Regions from separate parts of the Pseudomonas sp. LB3P31 genome, predicted to be linked through region 2. Evidence: riboswitches for the same ligand, from Rfam matches in the RefSeq annotation. Region 2 holds a riboswitch; each other region holds the start of a gene.
What was found. A riboswitch is a leader RNA that binds a small molecule or an ion and turns the genes downstream of it on or off. The one in region 2 is predicted to bind cobalamin.
Positions count from the first base shown of each region.

Region 1: it holds a riboswitch for cobalamin, as region 2 does, so the genes downstream of both, cobO (cob(I)yrinic acid a,c-diamide adenosyltransferase) here and cobW (cobalamin biosynthesis protein CobW) in region 2, are expected to answer to the same signal.
Region 3: it holds a riboswitch for cobalamin, as region 2 does, so the genes downstream of both, ACYZTK_RS25625 (ABC transporter substrate-binding protein) here and cobW (cobalamin biosynthesis protein CobW) in region 2, are expected to answer to the same signal.

Region 1 covers NZ_CM142710.1:1,639,834-1,642,093, reverse strand. Annotated here, with positions in the region: gene ACYZTK_RS07355 (PQQ-dependent sugar dehydrogenase) at 1-938, opposite strand, end outside; cobalamin riboswitch at 1,068-1,301, shown strand; gene cobO (cob(I)yrinic acid a,c-diamide adenosyltransferase) at 1,383-1,994, shown strand; gene ACYZTK_RS07345 (cobyrinate a,c-diamide synthase) at 1,991-2,260, shown strand, end outside.
Region 2 covers NZ_CM142710.1:652,973-655,232, reverse strand. Annotated here, with positions in the region: cobalamin riboswitch at 112-339, opposite strand; cobalamin riboswitch at 529-746, shown strand; gene cobW (cobalamin biosynthesis protein CobW) at 845-1,906, shown strand; gene cobN (cobaltochelatase subunit CobN) at 1,910-2,260, shown strand, end outside.
Region 3 covers NZ_CM142710.1:5,632,352-5,634,611, reverse strand. Annotated here, with positions in the region: gene ACYZTK_RS25630 (VOC family protein) at 105-506, opposite strand; cobalamin riboswitch at 695-889, shown strand; gene ACYZTK_RS25625 (ABC transporter substrate-binding protein) at 1,027-2,040, shown strand; gene ACYZTK_RS25620 (FecCD family ABC transporter permease) at 2,037-2,260, shown strand, end outside.

The sequences.
Region 1 (2,260 bases), 990 kb from region 2:
TCCACATGTTGGCCGTAGTAACTGAACGGCCAGCCATAGAAGGCGCCGTCCTTGACCGAGGTGATGTAGTCCGGCACCAGGTCGCTGCCGATTTCGTCACGCTCGTTGACCGCGGTCCACAGCGCACCGCTCTGGGGTTCCCAGGCCATGCCGTTGGGGTTGCGCAGGCCGGAGGCGAAGATTCGGTGATTGCCGGTGGCGCGGTCCACTTCCCAGATCGCCGCGCGGCCTTCTTCCTTGTCCATGCCGTTTTCTGCGACGTTACTGTTCGAGCCGACAGTGACGTACAGCTTGCTGCCGTCTTTGCTGGCGATAACGTTCTTGGTCCAGTGGTGATTCAGCGTGCCGCCTGGCAGGTCGACTACCTTGATCGGTTGCGACTTGATCGATGTATCGCCGGTTTCATAATGGAAGCGCAGCAGTCGATCGGTGTCGGCGACGTACAGATCATTGCCCACCAGGGTCATGCCAAACGGCGAATTGAGATTTTCCAGGAACACCGTGCGGGTTTCGGCGATACCGTCGTGATCTTTATCGCGCAGCAGAGTGATGCGGTTCGGGCTGGGGACGCCGGCGCCGGCGCGGCCCATGACTTTCTTCATGACCCAGCCCTTGATGCCTTTGCCGTCGTCGGGTTTGGGCGGGGCGTTGGTTTCGGCCACCAGCACGTCACCATTGGGCAGCACGTAAAGCCAGCGCGGGTGATCGAGGCCTTCGGCAAACGCAGCCACCTGGGTTCCAGTGGCGGCAGTCGGTTTGGCGCCGTCCGGCCAGCCGATTGCCGGGGCGATGTTCACCGTCGGCATCAGGGTCTTGTTCGGTTCTGGCAGTTTGGGTGACGGACCGGTGCCGTCGGAGACTTGCAGGCTGGAAGTTTCACCGCAGGCGGCGAGTCCTCCGGCTAACGCGACAACGAAAACGAGTTGGGACTTGCGCATGCTGACCTTCCCTATGAATGCAGTGACCTGTTCAGTAGAGAAGCGCAAATGCGCGATGGTTCAACGGTGCGACAGCAAATCAGCCGTTGAAGCCGCTCTTTAATTGACGCTCCACCCCCAACCCTCTAACCTTCGCGGCTTGTTTCAGGTGCCCTGTGACGTTGTCGACAGGGTGAAACAGGGAAGCCGGTGAGTGATCATCTCCATGGAGGACCGATCACGATCCCGGCGCTGCCCCCGCAACGGTAAATGAGTGAAGACTGCGCCGAGTGCCACTGTGTCGAGCGATCGATATGGGAAGGCGCGCAGTCCGGCCTGCAGCCGCTCATGAGCCCGGAGACCGGCCTGATCCATCCAGCGGCATCACGGTGGGCGATGCCAGGCTTCTTGCCGTCTATTCTTGTGCCTGCCCGCCGTTATCCAGCCCCAACGGAGAGCTTCCCCATGTCTGATACCCCCGAGCGTGACGAACGCCACCTGGCGCGCATGTTGCGCAAAAAAGCCGTGATCGACGAACGCATCGCCAACTCCCCGAATGAATGCGGCTTGCTGCTGGTGCTTACCGGTAATGGCAAGGGCAAAAGCAGCTCGGCGTTCGGCATGCTCGCGCGGTCCATGGGCCATGGCATGCAGTGCGGCGTGGTGCAGTTCATCAAGGGGCGTAACAGCACCGGAGAAGAACTGTTCTTCAGGCGCTTTCCGGAGCAGGTGCGGTTCCACGTCATGGGCGAGGGCTTCACCTGGGAAACCCAGGACCGCCAGCGTGATATCGCCGCCGCCGAGGCCGCCTGGGCGGTGTCCCGCGAGTTGCTGCGCGACCCGTCGATCGGCCTGGTGGTGCTCGATGAGTTGAACATCGCCCTCAAGCACGGCTATCTCGATCTCGATCAGGTGCTCAGTGATCTGCAGGCCCGCCCGCCGATGCAGCACGTGGTGGTGACTGGCCGCGGAGCCAAGCCGGAGATGATTGAACTGGCCGATACCGTGACTGAAATGGGCGTGGTCAAACACGCGTTCCAGGCCGGGATCAAGGCGCAAAAAGGCGTTGAGTTGTGAGTCAGCCTCGGCATTGCCCGGCGGTACTGATTGCCGCGCCGGCCTCCGGTCAGGGCAAGACCACCGTGACCGCTGCGCTGGCCCGGTTGCATCGCAACCAGGGGCGCAAGGTGCGCGTATTCAAGTGCGGCCCGGACTTTCTCGACCCGATGATTCTCGAGCGCGCCAGTGGTGCGCCGGTCTATCAACTGGATATGTGGATGGTCGGCGAGCAGGACAGTCGTCGGCTGCTGTGGGAAGCCGCCGGCGAGGCGGACCTGATCCTG
Region 2 (2,260 bases):
TCTGGTCTGTCAGCGGGGTGAATAGAGCGCATGGAAAACCCCTGCGAATCGGGCACGCAGAAGCTCAAACAGCGCCCGCCCACCGCGGGTTTGTTAGTGGGCGAACCTTGAGTTCGCCAGGTGTTGCGGGCCGGTCTCCGGGCTCACGAGGGGTGCAGGCTTGCGCCGTTACCTGCAAGAGTCGCCTTCCCATGCCGAACTGCTGGCACAGTGGATCTGACACTTCGCTCGCTTACCGTTGCGGGGGCAGCACCGGACTGACATGGGCTTGAGTAAAGCACATGAATCACCGGTTTCCCGTTTCACCCTGTGAAGGGCACCCGTAACAAGTTGCGTAGGAGAGCATGGGCGGGGGTTTGGCGTCAATTGGCAAGGGTTCTCAATTGGCGAACTGCTTCTGTAGGAGCTGCCGAAGGCTGCGATCTTTTGATCTTGTTTTTTCAGAGCCAGATCAAGAGATCGCAGCCTTCGGCAGCTCCTACAGGGAGCGGCGCGACGCAGGAGCATTGACCCGCCCCAAGACCATGCGTAGCCTTGCGCTTTCGAGGTTCTTCGGCGTTGGCCGAAGCTAAGAAGGGAACGCGGTCAATGCCGCGGCTGCCCCCGCAACTGTGAACGGTGATGTTCGCTGCCACGCCACTGCAAACCCTGCGTCTATCGAGGGTGAGCGGGAAGGCGCAGTGAATGCCAGGCCCTGGGCCTCGCACGCCGTCAGCCAGGAGACCTGCCTCGACACAGATTCTCACTACAACCGGGCGGGGTGATCCGGTGGCGAACTCTCCCGCGCGCGCCTGTCGCAGCGATTGTCGTCCCGTATGCCCGCCACCTTGCCAAAGGGCATCCGATGAAAACACTGGCCAAACTCCCCGTCACCATCGTTACCGGCTTCCTCGGCTCGGGCAAGACCACCTTGCTGCGGCACATGCTCGACAACGCCCAGGGCCGCCGTATCGCGGTCATCGTCAACGAATTTGGCGAGCTGGGTATCGACGGCGAGATCCTCAAGCAGTGCTCCATCGGTTGCACTGAAGAAGAGGCCAACGGCCGCGTCTACGAACTGGCCAACGGTTGCCTGTGCTGCACCGTCCAGGAAGAATTCTTCCCGGTGATGCGCGAACTGGTGGCCCGTCGCGGCGACCTCGACCACATCCTGATCGAAACCTCCGGCCTGGCCCTGCCAAAGCCCCTGGTCCAAGCCTTCCAGTGGCCGGAAATCCGCAGCGCCTGCACGGTAGATGCGGTGATCACCGTGGTCGACAGCCCGGCGGTCGCGGCGGGCACTTTCGCCGCGTTCCCGGACCAGGTCGACGCCCAGCGCAAGCTTGATCCGAACCTGGATCACGAATCGCCACTGCACGAACTGTTCGCTGACCAATTGGCCAGCGCCGACCTGGTCATCCTCAACAAGTCCGACCTGATCAGCCCGGAAGACCTGGCCCGGGTGCGCCTGGAAGTCGCCGAGGAATTGCCACCGGCGGTCAAGGTCATCGAAGCCAGCAGTGGTCGCGTGCCACTGGACGTGTTGATCGGCCTCGGTGCCGGTTCCGAGGAGCACATTGACGGTCGCCACAGTCATCATGATCACCACCACGAAGGTGAAGACGATCACGATCATGATGCCTTCGATTCGATTTCCATCGAACTGCCGCAAGCCGACGAAAGCCTGCTGCTGGACGCATTGACCCAACTGGTCGTCAAGCACGGCATCCTGCGCGTCAAAGGCTTTGCGGCGATCCCGAACAAGCCGATGCGCCTGCTGATCCAGGGCGTGGGCACACGTTTCGACAAGCACTTCGACCGCCAGTGGGGCGCCGACGAAGCGCGCACCACGCGCCTGGTGCTGATCGGCCAGGAACTGGACGCCGTGCAACTTGAAGCGCAGCTGCGCGCCGCGCTCAGCGTGTAAGCCATGCACCTGCTCAGGACCCAGCCCGGCGGATTCGTCTCGGATGACAACATTGCCGACCTTGGACAGACCCCCGCCGAACTGGTGATCCTGTGCAGCGGCGATTCGAGCCTGGCGCTGCTTGCCGAGGCCGCACAGCAACTGCCCGACGATTACCCGAGCGTGCGCCTGGCCAACCCGATGCAGGTGCAGAACCACGCTTCGGTCGACCTTTACGTCGACGAGGTGCTGCGCCACGCCAAGGTGATCCTGATCTCTCTGCACGGCGGCATCGGCTATTGGCGCTATGGCGTCGAGCGCCTGGTGCAATTGTCCGAGCGCGGCGTGCAACTGATCCTGGTGCCCGGCGATGAT
Region 3 (2,260 bases), 860 kb from region 2:
GTAGCTATCGCGAGCAGGCTCACTCCTACAGGGATTTGGGCCAGGCACAGGTATCGGGCACACCAACGATCCCCTGTAGGAGTGAGCCTGCTCGCGATTGGTTGTCACTCCAACCCATCCGCATGCACAAAGCACAACTTATTGCCCTCCGGATCCCGGCAGTACGCGCCGAAATAATCCGGCGAGTAATGCGCGCGTATCCCGGGGGCGCCCTCATCTGTCGCTCCCCCGGCAATCGCCGCAGACCAGGCGGCCTGCACCTGATCGCGCGAGCGACAGGCAAAGCTGACCTGGGTGCCATTGCCCCAGTTGGCAGGTAACCCGTTGTAGGGCAGCTGGATGAAAAACTGTGGCCAGCTCTTGCCCGGATACTGCCAGCCCGAACCGGGCGGGCCGCCGTCGTTTTCGTCGGGCATGCGCTCCAGGCCCAGGGGTTGCAGGACTGCGTCGTAGAAGGTGGTCATGGCGACGAGATCGCGGGCGCCGATGATGATGTGGCTGAACATGGGGGCTCCTGGGATGGGCTGTTTTTGGGGATCGCGTTCAGTGTGATTAGCTTAGAGGCAAGATCAAAAGATCGCAGCCTCGTTGCACTCGTCAGCTCCTACGGGGGGACGGGACACGTTGCGGTCGCCGCTGCCGGCGATTTTGAGTGGGGGCGCGATCACACAGATTCCCCAAGTACCACCTGATCGACTACCATGCCGCCGCCGGTTTCCACATGGGATTAATAGGGAATCCGTGATGCTCTCGCAGCATCAAACGGAACTGCCCCCGCAACTGTAGGTGCTGAGCCTGCTCCACGACTGCCACTGGGATTTTTCCCGGGAAGGCCGGAGCCAGGTGATGACGCGCCAGTCAGGAGACCTGCCGGCCAAGCAAATTACTAACCGGCGGGGTGTCCGGGGAGGACATCCTTGCCGCGCGCGTCACCTTGGTGACAGGCCTTGCACTGCCCCGGCGGCAGCGTTCGATGATGTGTTTCCAGACCCTGCTACGTGTACGGTTGTTTCTGGAGATCGCCTCATGCTGCTGCCTCGCTTCGCTGCCCTCATCACTGGCCTCGGCCTGTGCGCCCTCGCCCAGGCGACACCGACCCCATATCCCCTGACGGTAGAAAACTGCGGCAGCACGCTGACCTTCCAGCATGCCCCTGCCCGGGCCGTGACCATCGGCCAGGCCGGCACGGAAATGCTCTACGCCATGGGCCTGAGCGACCGGCTGGTGGGAACTTCGCTATGGTTCAACGATGTGCTGGGCCGCTACCAGAGCGAGAACGACCGGATCGAACGCCTGGCCGACAACGAGCCGAGTTTTGAAGCGGTCATTGGCAAGCGCCCTGAGCTGGTGGCCGTCGAGCTGGAGTGGATGGTCGGCCCGCAAGGTGCGGTCGGCACCCGCGAGCAGTTTGATGAGCTGAATATTCCGACCTATCTGATGCCTTCCGACTGCGAAGCCAAGGACAATCTGGTCGGGGCCGACGGCACCCGCCTGGAAGCGTTCCGCATCGACAGCCTGTACAAGAGCGTCCACCAGCTGGCAGAAATCTTCGATGTGCAGGAGCGTGGCCAGCAGTTGACGGCCGAGCTGAAGGCGAGCCTGGCGAAGTCGATTGCCTTGGTCCAGTACAAGGACCTCAAGCACACCAGCGCGCTGTTCTGGTTCTCCAGCGCCAGCCTCGATATCGACCCCTACGTCGCCGGCCACAAGGGCATTCCCGACTTCATGCTCAACACCCTGGGCGTGCGCAACGTGGTGCAGTCCGATGAAGAATGGCCAACGGTGGGCTGGGAAACCATCGCCAAGGCCAACCCGACATTCCTGGTGATTGCCCGCATGGACCGTCGCCGGTTTCCCGCCGACGATCATGAAAAGAAACTGGCGTTCCTGCGCAGCGATCCGGTGACCCGCAACATGGACGCGGTGAAAAACAACCGCATCATCATCCTCGACGCGATGGCGATGCAGGCCAGCCTGCGGATGTTCGATGGCCTGGAAACCCTGGCCACCGCGATCAATGGCTACGACCTGCCAAAATGACCAGGTCGCTGATTCGCACGCTGTTGGCCTTCATGACCTTGCTCTTGGCAGTGGTCGCCGGCGTGGCCATTGGTGAAACGCCGATCGAGCCGGGCGTGGTGTTCAAGGTATTGGCCAACAAATTGTGGGCGGCCGGTCATGTGCTCGACCCGATCGACGAGGGCATCGTCTGGAACTACCGTCTGACCCGGGCGCTGGTGGCCGCGGCGTGTGGTGCGGG